DNA from 3 places in the Comamonas aquatica genome. Region 3 is predicted to be linked to each of the others. Evidence: predicted binding sites of a transcription regulator. Region 3 holds the regulator's gene; each other region holds the start of a gene.

Region 1 (5,003 bases), 1.2 Mb from region 3:
CTCTGGGCCATGGTGGCGGTATCGCTCTGGGTGTTTGCCCCCTCGCTGCTGCAGGGCGTGGTGGCCGGGGTCTTCTGGCACGCCCATGAAATGTTCTGGGGATGCATTGCGGCCATCACGGTGGGTTTTCTACTGACCGCCACCAGCAACTGGACCGGCATAAATCCCTTGCAAGGCCGTGCACTGGGCGCACTGATGCTGCTCTGGGCCACCGCACGCCTGGGCTTTCTTTGGCCCGGTGCCGTCGCCTTTGCGGTGGCAAGCACCGCCGACCTGCTGTTCATCGCCATGGCAGCACTGGCGATAGGCCGCTGCCTGCTCGCACGCCAGAGCCGACACAACTACCTCCTGGTTCCGCTGCTGCTCGGCATAGGTAGCGCCAACGCGGCGTACCTCTTCGCCTGCTGGCACCAGCTCGGCTACAGCGTAGTAATGCACTATTTCTTCACGGGCATGCTGTGCATGGCCGCCATTGCCTTGCTGATTGCCAGGCGGGTGATTCCATTTTTTGCCACGCGGGCACTCCCGCAACTCACCGTGTCGCGGCACACGCGCAGCGGTCAATGGCAGGCGGGATTGGCCGCTTGCGGCATCCTGGTGTGGCAATTCGGTCCGGGTCCATGGGCCGCCCCGCTTTTCGCTGCGGCCGGGCTGCTCACCCTTTGGCACGTGATGGCCTGGAAGCCCTGGGCCGTGCTGCGCACGCCATTGCTCTGGATCCTCTACCTGGGCTATGCCGGGCTGGGACTGGGCCTGTGGGCCGCAGCCGCCTACGCCCTGGGCTGGACGGCACGCATGTCCTGGCCGGTCCACCTGCTCGGCATGGCCGGATTTGGCGCCCTCATCATCGGCATGATCACGCGCACGGCCCTGGGTCACACCGGGCGCCCCCTGGTCGCCGACCGCAGCATGGTGTGCAGCTATGGACTGGTGTTCTGCGCCGTTGTCTTGCGCCTGGTGGCCCTGGGCGCCAGCACCCACCCCGTGCCCTGGCTGCATGCCAGCGCCGCATGCTGGGTCTTGGCATTTGCCGTTTACTTATGGCGCTTCCTTCCGATGCTGGTGCGCCCACGTGCCGACCAGCGCCCCGGAAAACCCGTCCCCCTCCAACGCCGGTCTCACTAAGATGCGCCTGACCACACTCACCGACTATGCGCTGCGGGTCCTGATCTACACCGGCGCCCACAGCGAGCGCCTGTGTACCATCAGCGAAATTGCAAAAGCCTTCGATATCTCGCAGGCCCACTTGATGAAAGTGTCCCAATTGCTGGCGCAACAAGGGTGGATCACCACCGTGCGCGGGAAAAACGGCGGATTGCACCTGAGCAAATCCCCCCAGGAAATCCCGCTGGGGGCGGTGGTGCGCAGCATAGAACCCGACTTCAACCTCGTCGAATGTCTGGGCCCCAACAACCACTGCCGGCTGACCGGCGGCTGTGCGCTGACCTGCATCCTGAATGGGGCGCTGAAGGCGTTTTGGCAGCACCTGGATTGCTACACGCTGGCCGATGTGATCGCCCGCCCCGGCTTGCCGGTCCTGGCGCAGTGGACCCAACCCATCGCCATCAGCCGTTGACGCACCGCGCTCCGAAACCTCGGCCCGCGGCAAGGGGTGCACCGCGCAAAAACTCTCAAGTCGTTGTTTTGCAAAGAATTTTCTTGGAATCCAACCTCGCCATAGGGTCCAGCGTCCCTCTGCACAGAGATTGCGTGGCGTCAGCGAGGAACACCCACCCCTTGAAAGCCAAAATTTTTCCCTTATTATTAGCACTCGATGGGGTTGAGTGCTAACAGCACCGTTCCACAGCTTTATCAAGCCACTCTGCCCAGTTGCGACAGCGTGGCGGACCTCTTCAACCTTGTTGATTGATACCTAGGAGATGTTATGAACCTGCGTCCTCTGCACGACCGCGTGATCGTCAAGCGCCTGGAAAACGAAACCAAGACCGCTTCGGGCATCTTTATCCCTGACAACGCCGCCGAAAAGCCTGACCAAGGCGAAGTGCTGGCCGTCGGCCCCGGCAAGCGCAACGACAAGGGCGAGCAAATCGCTCTGAACGTGAAGGTGGGCGACCGCGTGCTGTTCGGCAAGTACTCCGGCCAGACCGTGAAGGTTGACGGCAACGAACTGCTGGTGATGAAGGAAGACGACCTGTTTGCGGTCGTTGAAAAGTAAATCGCAGCGCGATCCTCTTCAGAACTTTGAAATTTCATAGCTGTTAGCGCTTGATGTACAAGGGCTAGCAGCCAATTTGAACCAGATTTGTAGGAGCCAAAAATGGCAGCTAAAGACGTAGTATTTGGTGGCGAAGCACGTGCTCGCATGGTGGAAGGCGTGAACATCCTGGCCAACGCGGTCAAGGTGACACTGGGCCCCAAGGGCCGCAACGTGGTGCTGGAGCGCTCCTTCGGCGCCCCCACCGTGACCAAGGACGGTGTGTCCGTGGCCAAGGAAGTGGAACTGAAGGACAAGCTGCAGAACATGGGCGCCCAGCTCGTGAAGGAAGTGGCCTCCAAGACCAACGACATCGCCGGTGACGGCACCACCACCGCCACCGTGCTGGCCCAAGCCATCGTGCGCGAAGGCTCCAAGTACGTGGCCGCTGGCCTGAACCCCATGGACCTGAAGCGCGGCATCGACAAGGCTGTCGCCGCCCTGGTGGAAGAGCTGAAGAAGCAATCCAAGGCCACCACCACCTCCAAGGAAATCGCCCAAGTCGGCACCATTTCCGCCAACTCTGACTCCGACGTGGGCGAAATCATCGCCCAGGCCATGGACAAGGTCGGCAAGGAAGGCGTGATCACCGTGGAAGAAGGTAAGAGCCTGGCCAACGAACTGGATGTCGTGGAAGGCATGCAATTCGACCGCGGCTACCTGTCGCCCTACTTTATCAACAACCCCGAAAAGCAAGCCGCGATTCTGGACAACCCCTTCGTGCTGCTGTTCGACAAGAAGATCAGCAACATCCGTGACCTGCTGCCCACGCTGGAGCAAGTCGCCAAGGCCGGCCGTCCCCTGCTGATCATTGCCGAAGACGTCGAAGGCGAAGCCCTGGCAACCCTGGTGGTGAATACCATCCGTGGCGTGTTGAAGGTGGTGGCTGTGAAGGCCCCTGGCTTCGGCGACCGCCGCAAGGCCATGCTGGAAGACATCGCCATCCTGACCGGCGGCAAGGTCATCGCTGAAGAAGTGGGCCTGACCCTGGACAAGGTGACCCTGGAAGACCTGGGCCAGGCTGCCCGCGTCGAAATCGGCAAGGAAAACACCACCATCATCGACGGTGCTGGCCAGGCTGACGAAATCGAAGCCCGCGTGAAGCAAATCCGCATCCAGATCGAAGAAGCCACGTCCGACTACGACCGCGAAAAGCTGCAAGAACGCGTGGCCAAGCTGGCCGGCGGTGTGGCCGTGATCAAGGTGGGCGCTGCCACCGAAGTCGAAATGAAGGAAAAGAAGGCCCGCGTGGAAGACGCCCTGCACGCCACCCGCGCTGCCGTGGAAGAAGGCATCGTGGCCGGTGGTGGCGTGGCCCTGCTGCGCGCCAAGCAAGCCGTGGGCGCCCTGGCCACCGGTAACGTGGAGCAAGACGCCGGTATCAAGCTGGTACTGGCTGCCGTGGAAGCGCCTCTGCGTGAAATCGTGGCCAACGCCGGTGGCGAGCCTTCGGTGGTGGTGAACGAAGTGTTGAAGGGCCAAGGCAACTTCGGCTTCAACGCTGCCAACGACACCTACGGCGACATGCTGGAAATGGGCATCCTGGACCCCACCAAGGTGACCCGCACTGCCCTGCAGAACGCCGCGTCCGTGGCTTCCCTGCTGCTGACCACCGAGTGCATGATTGCCGAAGCCCCCAAGGCTGAAGGCGCACCCGCCATGCCCGACATGGGTGGCATGGGTGGCATGGGCGGCATGGGCATGTAATTGCCCGGCAGCCGACCCCAGCCTGATACCGCTGGGGTTGCATACAAAAAAGGCCGCTTGCGCGGCCTTTTTTTATGCCTTGAAATTTTGAGCCAAATGACCTTCTAGCGATTACTCAGCAAGCGCTGGGTGCTCTGCTTTTAGCACGCCAGCACAGCCCAATCACCCACAGCAAGGCTGGCAACACAAGTCGTGGCACCGCAGGCCGTCCACCAGGACCGCCCAGGCGCAACAACGTCGCACCGAGGCCGGTGTGTGCTGCGCTTCATTAATCGCCATGCGTGGGCGATTCAGCCAGCCGCTGCATCAGCGCCAAGGTGGAGGGGTCCACCCCGGCCCAGTCGTGGCTCTGCTGGCGGGCACGCAGCTCCTGCGCCAGCTTTTTGCCCAGCTCCACCCCCCACTGGTCAAAGCTGTTGATGCCCCAGACCGCACCCGCCACAAACACTCGGTGCTCGTACAGCGCAATCAAGGCCCCCAGCGACGTGGGGTCCAGCGCCTGCAGCAGCAAGAAGGTGCTGGGGCGATTGCCCGGGCAATCACGCTCCACCCCTTCGCCCTGGCGCCCCAACATCAGGGCCTGGGCCTGGGCAATTGCGTTGATCACCAGGCTTTGGTGGTGGGCCCCCAGGTACTTGCCACCATCGCGCAAGGCGATGAATTCCACCGGGATCGTGTCCTGGCCCTGGTGCAGCATCTGGAAGAAGGCGTGCTGGCCGTTGGTGCCGGGCTCGCCCCAGACCACGGGGGCCGTGGGCACCTCCAGCACCTGGCCATCGCGCGTGATGCGCTTGCCGTTGCTTTCCATCTCCAACTGCTGCAGGTAGGCCGTCAAGCGGCGCAAGCCATGGCTGTAGGGGGCGATGCAGCGGCTGCCAAAGCCCAGGAAATCACGGTTCCACACATCCAGCAAGCCCAGGCGCATCGGCAGATTGACCGCCGGGGCCGCGCTGAAGAAATGGGCATCCATGGCGTGTGCGCCCTGCAGCAGTTGGCGGAACTGCGCCGCGCCGATGGCCATCGCAATCGGCAGCCCAATCGCCGACCACAACGAAAAGCGCCCGCCCACCCAGTCCCAGAA
Region 2 (5,003 bases), 1.6 Mb from region 3:
ACTGCGGCTGCCACCACGCCGGCCCTGATCCGCGTGGGCGTGCGTGGCGGTGTGGACGAGGAAATCTGGGAAGTGGTGACCAAGGTCGCCAAGGAGCGCGGCCTGAACGTCAAGCCCGTGGTGCTCAGCGGCTCGGTCAGCCCCAACGAAGGTGTGCACAACGGCGACCTGGAAGCCAACTCCTTCCAGCACCAGCCTTTCCTGCGCGACCAGAACCAGCAGCGCGGCTACCAGCTGGTGTCGGCGGGTGACACCTACATCTCGCCCATCGCCTTCTATTCCCGCAAGTACAAGCGCCTGGCCGACCTGCCCGCCGGTGCCCGCGTGGGCATTCCCAACGCCCCCAGCAACCAGACCCGCGCCCTGGTGGTGCTGCGTGACCAGGGCGTGCTGGATCTCAAACCCGGCTTCGACCCCTTCACCGGCACCGCCTCCCTGGCCGATGTGACCGCGCTGCGCCAGAAAGTGGAGCTGGTGGAAGTGGCCTCGGTGGTGCTGGCCCGTTCGCTGGACGACCTGGCCGCCGCGGCCATCGTCAACAGCTTCGCCTACCAGGCGGGACTGGTCGCCACCCGCGACGGCATCGCCGTGGAAAAGCGCGAGCGCAACCCCTACACCAACCTCATCGCCGTGCGCGCCAAGGACCAGGATGCGCCCTGGGCCAAGCAGCTCGTGGCCGCCTACCAGTCCGAGCCAGTGCGCCAGTTCATTTTGCAGAAATACCAGGGTTCGGTGATTCCCGCGTTCTGAGAGAGCCCTCCATGATCGATTTCCCCCAAACGTCGCGCCGCGGTGCCCTGGCCGCCCTGCTGGGCACCGGAGCCGCCACCTGGCTGCAGCTCCCTTCCGCCCAGGCGGCCCAGCGCGTGCGCGTGGGCATCCGCGGCGGCATCGGTGAAGAGCTGTGGGCCGAAGTGGCCAAGGCCGCCAAGGCCAAGGGCCTCGATGTGCAACTGGTGGTCCTGGGTGGCGCGGTCAGCCCCAACGAGGCACTGAACAACGGTGATCTGGAAGCCAATGCCTTCCAGCATCTGCCCTTTCTGCAGGACCAGGTGCGCCAGCGCGGCTACCAGATCGTCTCCGCAGGCAACACCCTGATCGCCCCGATCGCCTTCTACTCCAACAATCACAAGCGCCTGCAGGATCTGCCGGCCAAGGCACGCGTGGGCATCCCCAACGACCCCAGCAACCAGACCCGCGCCCTGGTCATCCTGCGCAACCAGGGGCTGATCCAGCTGCGCGACGGGTTCGACCCCTTCTCCGGCACCGCAGGGCTGGCCGATATCACCGCCAACCCGCGCCAGCTGCAGCCGGTGGAAGCCGCCTCCAACGTCCTGGCCCGCTCGGTGCCCGATCTGGATGCCGCCGCCGTCATCAACACCTTTGCCTACCAGGTGGGCCTGATCGCCACCCGCGACGGCATTGCCGTGGAAAAGCGCGAGCACAACCCCTACGTCAACATCATTGCCGTGCGCAGCAAGGACCAGGACGCGCCCTGGGTCAAGGCCCTGGTGGCGTCCTTCCAGACCGAAGCCATCCGCCGCTTCATCGAAACCAAGTACGAAGGCACGCTGATTCCGGCGTTCTGAGCGACTGCATGACCACCCTCCCTCCTTCGGTGCAACTGGCACCGCACATCGTGTTCGACGGCGTGGGCAAGTCCTACGCTGGCCGCAGCAGCCAGGTCCAGGCGCTGTCGGGTGTGAACTTTGACATCCACCATGGCGAGGTCTTCGGCATCATCGGCCGCAGCGGCGCTGGCAAGTCCACGCTGCTGCGCACCATCAATGCGCTCGAGACCCCATCCGAAGGCCGGGTGCAAATCCATGGCGTGGACCCGGCGCAGCTGGACGAAAACGCCCTGGTCGCGCTGCGCCGGCGCATCGGCATGATCTTCCAGCACTTCAACCTGCTGTCCGCCAAGACCGTGCGCGAAAACGTGGCCCTGCCGCTGCGTGTGGCCGGCGAACGCCCGGCCATCATCAAGGCCCGGGTGGACGAGCTGCTGGCCCTGGTCGGTCTGTCGGACAAGGGCCATGCCTACCCGGCCCAGCTCTCCGGCGGCCAGAAACAGCGCGTCGGCATTGCCCGCGCCCTGGTCCACGGGCCCGAAGTGCTGCTGTGCGACGAAGCCACCAGCGCGCTGGACCCGGAAACCACACAGTCCATCCTGTCCCTGCTGCGCGACATCAACCGCCAGCTGCACCTGACGGTGGTGCTGATCACCCACGACATGGCCGTGATCCGCGCCATCTGCGACCGCGTGCTGGTGCTGGACCAGGGCCAGGTGCAGGAAATCGGCGAGGTCTGGCGCGTCTTCGGTGCACCGCAGGCTGCCGCCACCCAGGCCTTGCTGCAACCGCTGCAGCAAGGCCTGCCGCCCGACCTGGCCCGCCAGTTGCTGCCCCAGCCGTCCAGCAGCGCCGACCGCGCCGTGCTCAGCCTGCGCTTTGCCGGTGCACAGCGCCCCCAGGGCCTGCCGCTGCAGGCCCTGGCCGCACTGGGCAGCCAGGCCACCTTGCTGCATGGCGGGCTGGACCGGTTGCGCGGCCATTCTCTGGGCCAGTTGCTGGTGTCCACACCGGCCACCGGCCTGCCTTCCCTTGATGCATTGCGCCACTCCACCGGCGCCGACCACCTGGAGCTGCTGGGCTATGTCCGCGCCGATTGACAAATACCTGCAGGCTTTTGCCGAAACCCTGTTGATGGTGGCCACCTCCTCGGTGATTGCCATTGGCCTGGGGCTGCTGCTGGCCATCGTGCTCACCATCACCGGTCCGCGCGGCCTGTACACGCGGCCGCGCTTTTACAAAGGGCTGTCGGTGACGGTGAACATCTTCCGCGCCATCCCCTTCATCATCCTGCTGGTGGCCCTGCTGCCGGTCACCCGCAGCATCGTCGGCACCACCTTGGGCACCTGGGCGGCCGTGGTGCCGCTGTCGGTTAACCTGATCCCCTTCTATGCCCGCATCGCCCAGGTTAGCCTCAACGATGTGGATTCGGGCCTGGTGGAAGCCGCACGCGCCATGGGCTGCAAGCGCTGGCATATCGTTCGCCATGTGCTGCTGCCCGAAGCCCTGCCCGGCATCATCGGCGGGATGACGGTGAGCGTGATCGCCATGGTCAACGCCTCGGCCATGGCCGGTGCCGTGGGCGCTGGTGGCCTGGGCGACCTGGCCATCCGCTACGGCTATGAACGCTATGAAACCCGGGTGATGTTCGAAGTCATCGTGATCCTGGTGGCGCTGGTGTCCATCGTGCAGTTCGCCGGTGAGTTCCTGTCGCGGCGCGTCAACCACCGGCACTGATCCAGCGTGCTGGCAGGGCCGAAGCTTGGGCCCTTCAGATCCGTGCGACCACCCTGCTTGATATTTCCCGCAGCCGCAAAAGCTTGGGAACTTCTGACTTAGCACTCAGTCACAGAGAGTGCTAACATGAAGCAATGGATGAAAGGATGACTGCAATGACCTATACCACCGGCACCGTTGCGGCTTCGGCCTTGGCACCTGCAAATCCTTGGGCCTTGGTGCCACCTCTGGGCAATCTGGATGCCTACATCACGGCCGTGAACCGGCTGCCCATGCTCACCCAAGAGGAAGAGCAAGACTACGCGCGCAAGCTCAAAGAACACAACGACCTGGATGCCGCTGGGCGCCTGATCATGTCCCACCTGCGTCTGGTGGTCTCCATCTCGCGCCAGTATCTGGGCTATGGACTGCCCCAGGGCGACCTGATCCAGGAAGGCAACGTCGGCTTGATGAAGGCCGTCAAGCGCTTTGACCCCGCACAGAATGTGCGCCTGGTCAGCTATGCCATGCACTGGATCAAGGCCGAGATCCACGAATACATTCTGAAGAACTGGCGCATGGTCAAGGTGGCCACCACCAAGGCCCAGCGCAAGCTGTTCTTCAACCTGCGCTCCATGAAGCAAGGCATGCAGGCCGATGCTGCCCTGGACGACGAGCTGACCCTGCGCGATACGCTGACCGAGCAGCAGATCGACGCCATGGCCGCCAAACTGAACGTCAAGCGTGAAGAGGTCATGGAGATGGAAACACGCCTGGCTGGCGGTGACGTCTTGCTGGACCCTTCCCCCAGCGACGATGGCGAGCATGCCTTCGGCCCGATTGCCTATCTGTCCGACGCTGCGCACGAACCCACGCAGATGATCGAGTCGCGCCAGCGCGATGTGCTGGCCACCGACGGCATCGCCCAGGCCCTGGACAGCCTGGATGCTCGCAGCCGCCGCATCGTGGAAGAACGCTGGCTGAAGGTCAACGACGATGGCTCCGGAGGCATGACCCTGCACGAACTGGCCGCCGAGTACGGCGTGAGCGCCGAGCGCATTCGCCAGATCGAGGTGGCGGCCATGAAAAAGATGAAAAAAGCGCTGACCGAGTTTGCCTGAATGTGCTGCGGCACCATCTGGCCTACACCGGCCAGATGACAGCCCCACCAAGCCCGGATAATTTCCGGGCTTTGTTTTTTCCACCCAAGCCTATAGATTTCTCGCAGTTTCTCCGCATCCATGGCCACCATGAACTTTCTCCGCCCCCTCACCCGACGTTCTGTCCTGGCTGCAGGCACCGCATTGGTGGCCGCCGCCAGCACCCATCTGGCCTTTGCCGCCGACTGGCCATCCAAGCCCGTGCGCATCGTGGTGGGCTTCCCGGGGGGCTCCTCGCCGGACCTGACCGCCCGCACCTTTGCCGATCCTCTGTCCAAACTGCTGGGGCAGCCCGTCATCGTGGAAAACAAGGTCGGCGCAGGTGGCAACATTGGTGCCGCCGAAGTCGCGCGCGCCAAGGACGACCACACCATCGGCCTGATGATCAACGGCAACATGACGATTGCCAAAATCCTCAACCCTGCGGCCCCCTACGACCCGCTCAAGGACCTGGCTCCACTCTCGCTCATCGGGGTGTCCCCGCTGGTGCTGACCGCGCCGGTCGAGCAACCTGGTGTGCCCAGGAACGCCGATGCCAAGGCCTTCTTTGCGGCGG
Region 3 (5,003 bases):
CTGGACGCTGGAGCACCTGGCCTTCGAGAAAAAGCAAAACAGCGGCCGGGTGGCGCACAGCCAGCACGCCGTGCAAGGGCTGCTGCGTGGCCAGCATGGCACGTTTGTGGAGTTCGATGCCCGCAGTCCGCAGCTGCGCCAAGAAATGGCCTATGAGAGCCAGATGATGGGGCACTGCGTCGGCCAGTTCGCCAACCGCCAGGGTTTCAGCGGTGGCTATGGCGAGCACTACGCCACAGGGCTTGAATCTGGCCGGATGCGGCTGTTCAGCTACCGCACCGGCTCGGCCCAGCCGCGCATCACTGTCAACGCCTATGTGCAAGCCGACGGCTCACTGCAGATCGAGCAGATCAAGGGCAAACAGAACCGACCACCGATTGCGCGTTATGCCGCCGATGTGGTGGACCTGCTCAACCACCTGCCCCTCAACGACGAAGTGCCCGAGGACGCCCTGGCGATGGGCATCGTCCGCCGCCCCCCCGAACTACTGCAGGCACACCCCGGGCTTGCCCTGTGGTGCACGGTGCAGGCGCTGCGCACCGACGACGAACAGCTGTGGCTGGTGAGCTGGGGCGTATTTGCGAGGGAGCTGTCGAAGACCTCATACCTCTCCAAAGCGCCGCTGTCGTGCGCGGCGCTGTCGATGAGCGCCCTGACGTCGACGTAGGGGGCATCTCTTTTGACATCAAGGGGGCGTATGCACGCCCCGGGTATACGTTCTCGGTAGCTCACTATCTTGCTATGAAATATGAAGCACTGGTGCTAGTAATGATGCAACCTGATGGGACATTGCACGTTTGGGCGGTGCGGTGTAAGCCCGAGAATTTTGAGCTAAGACGAGGGGTTAATGGAGGAGCGGACTTCTATCTCGTGAGATGCCCGGCGCCAACAAAAACGCTGCATTAGCCCCGGCTGAAATCTTGGTGCATAGCCCCCTTTGAGGGGCTTTTTCTTTAGCTAGACGCGGTAATGACCAAATTTACCGCCCCGTTGACCTCGCTACGCAGGGGAGTAGCACACGTTAAGGCGCACTGGGAGACCTGGGCGGCCGCCGCGTTTACGGTGGCGCTGGCTGGCTTTGAGCTGTTTGCTGATTACCTACCCCTTCTCGCCGGCGCGGTGGGTGGGTGGCAGCTGGTTGTACTGACTAGCGTCGTTTCATTCGCTATTGCCGCGCTACGCACGAAGAAACGGGGAAAGCGCGCTAGCAAAAAAGGAGCGACCGATGTGGGCTCTGATTCTTAAACGGCTGGGCGCGTATGCCCTGCCCCTGTTGCTCGTAGCTGCCGGGGCGCTGGTTGTCCGCGGTGTCCAGCTCCGCATCGAGAAAGCGGAGCACCGCGCAACCACTGCTGAAGCGCGTATCGCGGAAGTTACTTCTGCGTACGAAAGTAGCTTAGCTGCTCTACGAAAGCTCGAGCAAGAGAGTGTTTCGCGGAAAGCTGCAACTGACATAGCTATCAATGAGGTGGAAAAAGTACGCGTAGAGACAGTAGAGAAGCTCGTGTACATCGAGTCCGCTCCTACCCCCTCGTCATGCCCGGGGGCTATCGAATTTCTCACAAAGTTTGGGGAGGAATTCTGATGAACATGCACCAAGTAACGAGCGGCCTGTTTTGCACATTCGTTCTTGCTGGCTGTGCATCTACTGCTACAGATTCAGTAGCTACACGTCATGTAATGCTCATTCAGCAGCCCTGCCCCGCGGCCGCTGACGAGCACCGCCCTGCCCTGCCTCCGCAACGCCTTAAAAACCTGGACCCCACCCAACCGGGGCTTGTAGCAAAGGCTTTCGCGCTATCAATAACTGAGCATCGTACACGTGCAGACGCTCTCGAAAAACTCTTGGACGCATGCAAATGATGACAAATCACCCCTCCGTTTCACACGCTGAGCTGCTTGCTGTCTGCGCATCGAGACACTGCGCAATCTCGCTAACGCTTCACTGAACCGCTCAGACAAGATTGCAGCTGAGCTGCGCGGAGTATCAGTCGCCTCTCTCGCTCGCGAAGCCGAATAACCAGCCCCGCCCCGCTCCGCGGGGCTTTTTCATGCCCCCGCCCCCACTTGACTGGTGCATATGCCCCCCGCACCGCCCGCCCGCCCCGCCCAAGGCCTTTCGGCCCCGGACGCGACGGGCTACGACATGCTTAATCAAGAACGAACAAAGCCCGAGTGCTCATCGCACCCGGGCTTTACTCTTATTTGACGCTAGTTGAATTCGCCGACGCTACGCGCTATGCACCACGCGTTTCGCGTTACACGCTTCATCTCAAAATCACAAGCAAAAAAAGGCCGCCATCTCATTTCAAGATGACAGCCTTTTCTTCTCCACGCTCCCAAATTGAGAGCAAGGAAGCGTTGTGGTGGGCCTCCCGTGAGTCGAACACGGCACCAACGGATTATGAGTCCGCTGCTCTAACCAAGCATGAGCTAGAGGCCCGTCGACACCGCTTAACGCGATGCCCGACATATTGACAGCTTACCCGATTTTCGGCTAGCTGCCACAATCCTAAATTCCGCCTACGTATAAACCCGTAGAAAAGTCCGGCGTGGAAAAAACGTGGAAAACTTCCTTTTTTCCAGCTTGTCGCCTTCAAAAAAACTCTTTTAAAACAACAGCTTAGAGCATTTTACGCTGGTTAGAACGAAGTATTATGAGTCCCCTGCTCTAACCAACTGAGCTAACGCCCCAACCGGGCTTGCCAACCCATGGTAGGGCCCGCAAAGCCTGCGCATTGTAACGGCTAGCGATGGTGGCTCAGCGCATTGCTGACCAGCTTGGAAGTGATGTCCACAATCTGGATCATCTTGTCGTAGGGCATGCGCGTCGGGCCGATCACCCCCAGGGTGCCCACCACCTGCCCATCGACCTCGTAGGGGGCACTCACGACCGACAGATCCTCGAACGGCACGACCTGGCTTTCGCCACCGATGTAGATGCGCACCCCCTCGGCCTTGCTGGAGAAGTCCAGCAGGTGCAGCAGCTGGGTCTTTTGCTCGAACAGATCGAAGGCGCGGCGCAGATTGCCCATGTCGCTGGAAAAGTCGCTGACGGACAGCAGGTTGCGCTCACCGGAGATGATGACCTGGTCCTGGGGACCGGGGCTCATGGCCTCGGCGCTGATGTTCACGGCGGCCTGCATCAGGTGGGCGACCTCACCGCGCAGTTGTTCCACCTCCTGCTTGATGCGCTCGCGCACCTGCTCGATGTCCAGGCCGGCGTAATGCGCGTTCAGGAAATTGGAGGCTTCCAGCAGTTGGGTCGAGGAGAAATCGGCATCCGTGAAGATCACACGGTTTTGCACATCGCCCTGGGGCGAGACGATGATGACCAGCACGCGCCGTTCGGATAGCTTCACAAACTCCAGGTGCTTGAACACCGAGCTGCTGCGCGGTGCCATGACCACGCCCACGAACTGGGACATGTTGGACAGCAGCTGCGCCGCATTCGCAATCACCTTCTGGGGCTGCTCGGCCGCCAGGGCTGGCGTCACCAGGCTGCCTTGCTGCACGGTCAGCATGGTGTCCACAAACAGGCGATAGCCGCGGGCGGTGGGAATGCGTCCGGCCGAGGTGTGGGGGCTGGCGATCAGGCCCAGCTCCTCCAGGTCGGACATCACGTTGCGGATGGTCGCGGGCGACAATTCCAGGCCCGAGGCGCGCGACAAAGTGCGCGACCCCACCGGCTGGCCGTCGGCAATGTAGCGCTCGACCAGCGCTTTCAACAACAACTTGGCACGTTCATCGAGCATGCACAGATTTTACTTCTGTAACCTCTTCTGGGGAGACCAGCGGCCGCGTGATTCATGCCTATGTATGTGATCCCGTAGACAAGAAACCGAAACCCCCAGCATCTCAGCCAGGAGTTTCTGCGTATCACTGCGCCAGGCAGAAACAACAGCCTCAACTTCCGCATCGTCAAGAGCCCTAGGCGGGCCCCAAGTCTTTCCAGCAGCACGCGCAGCACGCTGGCCAGCAAGACAACGTTCCCGAATCAACTCCCTCTCAAATTCAGCAAAGGCACTCAGCATGTGAAGAAACATGCGACCTTGAGGACTATCAGTTTCGATAGATTCCGTGAGAGATCTAAAACCGACTTGCTTGCGTTGAAGCTCCTCGAACACGCGGGTGAAATGCGAGACGCTTCGAGCCAAACGATCCAGCTTGTAAACGACCAGGACATCCCCAGGCTGTAGGGATGAAAGCAGCTTCACAAGCTCCGGACGATCTTTGATTGCAGACTTCTTTTCTTGGACGATTTTTGTGATACCCGCACGCCGAAATGCAGCGATCTGCGCCGCTGTGTTTTGATCCTGAGTGGAGACACGTGCATAACCGTAAACAGCCATTCATTCCCTCATCACGAATTTGGTTCCGGCTCAGTGTGAAGCACAAACCAATCCCTCCAACGATCCAAATGACCCACAGCAATACGACAGCCAGGGGGGATCAGGGCGTAGGCCACTTCGATGGCCTCTAGGGGGCCGTTGACGATGCCTAGGACCTCAGGTTCAGGCACGGAGCCCTCGCCGTACTTCGTCCAACGGTTCGACCACTTCTCGCCCTCCGCGTAATCCTTGACGATGTACTTGGCAATGTAGGAAGCAATCTGCGCCGCAGATTTACGGGAGTGAAACTTGCGCCGGGCCACATCGATATTGCCGCCCAGGTCACCAACCACAGAGCGCCAGATACGCCGGATGACCTCATAGGACTTGAATCGCGCTGCGTTCTGCCTGTTGCGATCAGCCAGGGATTCAGGGATGCGCCGGGTTGCCATGTGGACATGCCAGGCGCCGCGCTGCTGACGCTCGAATGCAGCGACAAAACCGAAGTCAGGGAGGATGCGCAGGATGCGCCGATTGAACTCCCGCAAATGCCGCTTGGTGAGGGCCAAATCCTGCTGATTTGCCTTGTAGGTGAGGGTGAGCATGGTGTCCACTCCCATGGCCTTGCAAAGCTGCCTGACGCGCTTCTTGGCCCTTGTAGCGGCTCTCTTG

Evidence for each region. Region 3 encodes HrcA, which represses chaperone genes, less so after heat shock. Its sites were predicted from a motif close to TTAGCACTCNNNNNNNNNGAGTGCTAA; they were not measured.
Region 1: groES (co-chaperone GroES) is a predicted target of HrcA. The motif match lies at 1,765-1,791, and genes of this name have one in related genera.
Region 2: rpoH (RNA polymerase sigma factor RpoH) is a predicted target of HrcA. The motif match lies at 3,407-3,433, and genes of this name have one in related genera.

Annotation. Positions count from the first base shown of each region.
Region 1 covers NZ_CP072916.1:2,998,508-3,003,510, forward strand. Annotated here, with positions in the region: gene KAQ61_RS14160 (NnrS family protein) at 1-1,125, shown strand, start outside; gene KAQ61_RS14165 (RrF2 family transcriptional regulator) at 1,127-1,576, shown strand; gene groES (co-chaperone GroES) at 1,886-2,176, shown strand; gene groL (chaperonin GroEL) at 2,279-3,922, shown strand; gene pgi (glucose-6-phosphate isomerase) at 4,191-5,003, opposite strand, start outside.
Region 2 covers NZ_CP072916.1:2,646,664-2,651,666, forward strand. Annotated here, with positions in the region: gene KAQ61_RS12495 (MetQ/NlpA family ABC transporter substrate-binding protein) at 1-750, shown strand, start outside; gene KAQ61_RS12500 (MetQ/NlpA family ABC transporter substrate-binding protein) at 762-1,589, shown strand; gene KAQ61_RS12505 (methionine ABC transporter ATP-binding protein) at 1,598-2,671, shown strand; gene KAQ61_RS12510 (methionine ABC transporter permease) at 2,655-3,308, shown strand; gene rpoH (RNA polymerase sigma factor RpoH) at 3,464-4,408, shown strand; gene KAQ61_RS12520 (Bug family tripartite tricarboxylate transporter substrate binding protein) at 4,538-5,003, shown strand, end outside.
Region 3 covers NZ_CP072916.1:232,883-237,885, reverse strand. Annotated here, with positions in the region: partial or broken gene KAQ61_RS01095 (hypothetical protein) at 1-667, shown strand, start outside; tRNA gene KAQ61_RS01090 (tRNA-Ile) at 2,365-2,443, opposite strand; gene hrcA (heat-inducible transcriptional repressor HrcA) at 2,748-3,755, opposite strand; gene KAQ61_RS01080 (recombinase family protein) at 3,765-4,352, opposite strand; gene KAQ61_RS01075 (rolling circle replication-associated protein) at 4,364-5,003, opposite strand, start outside.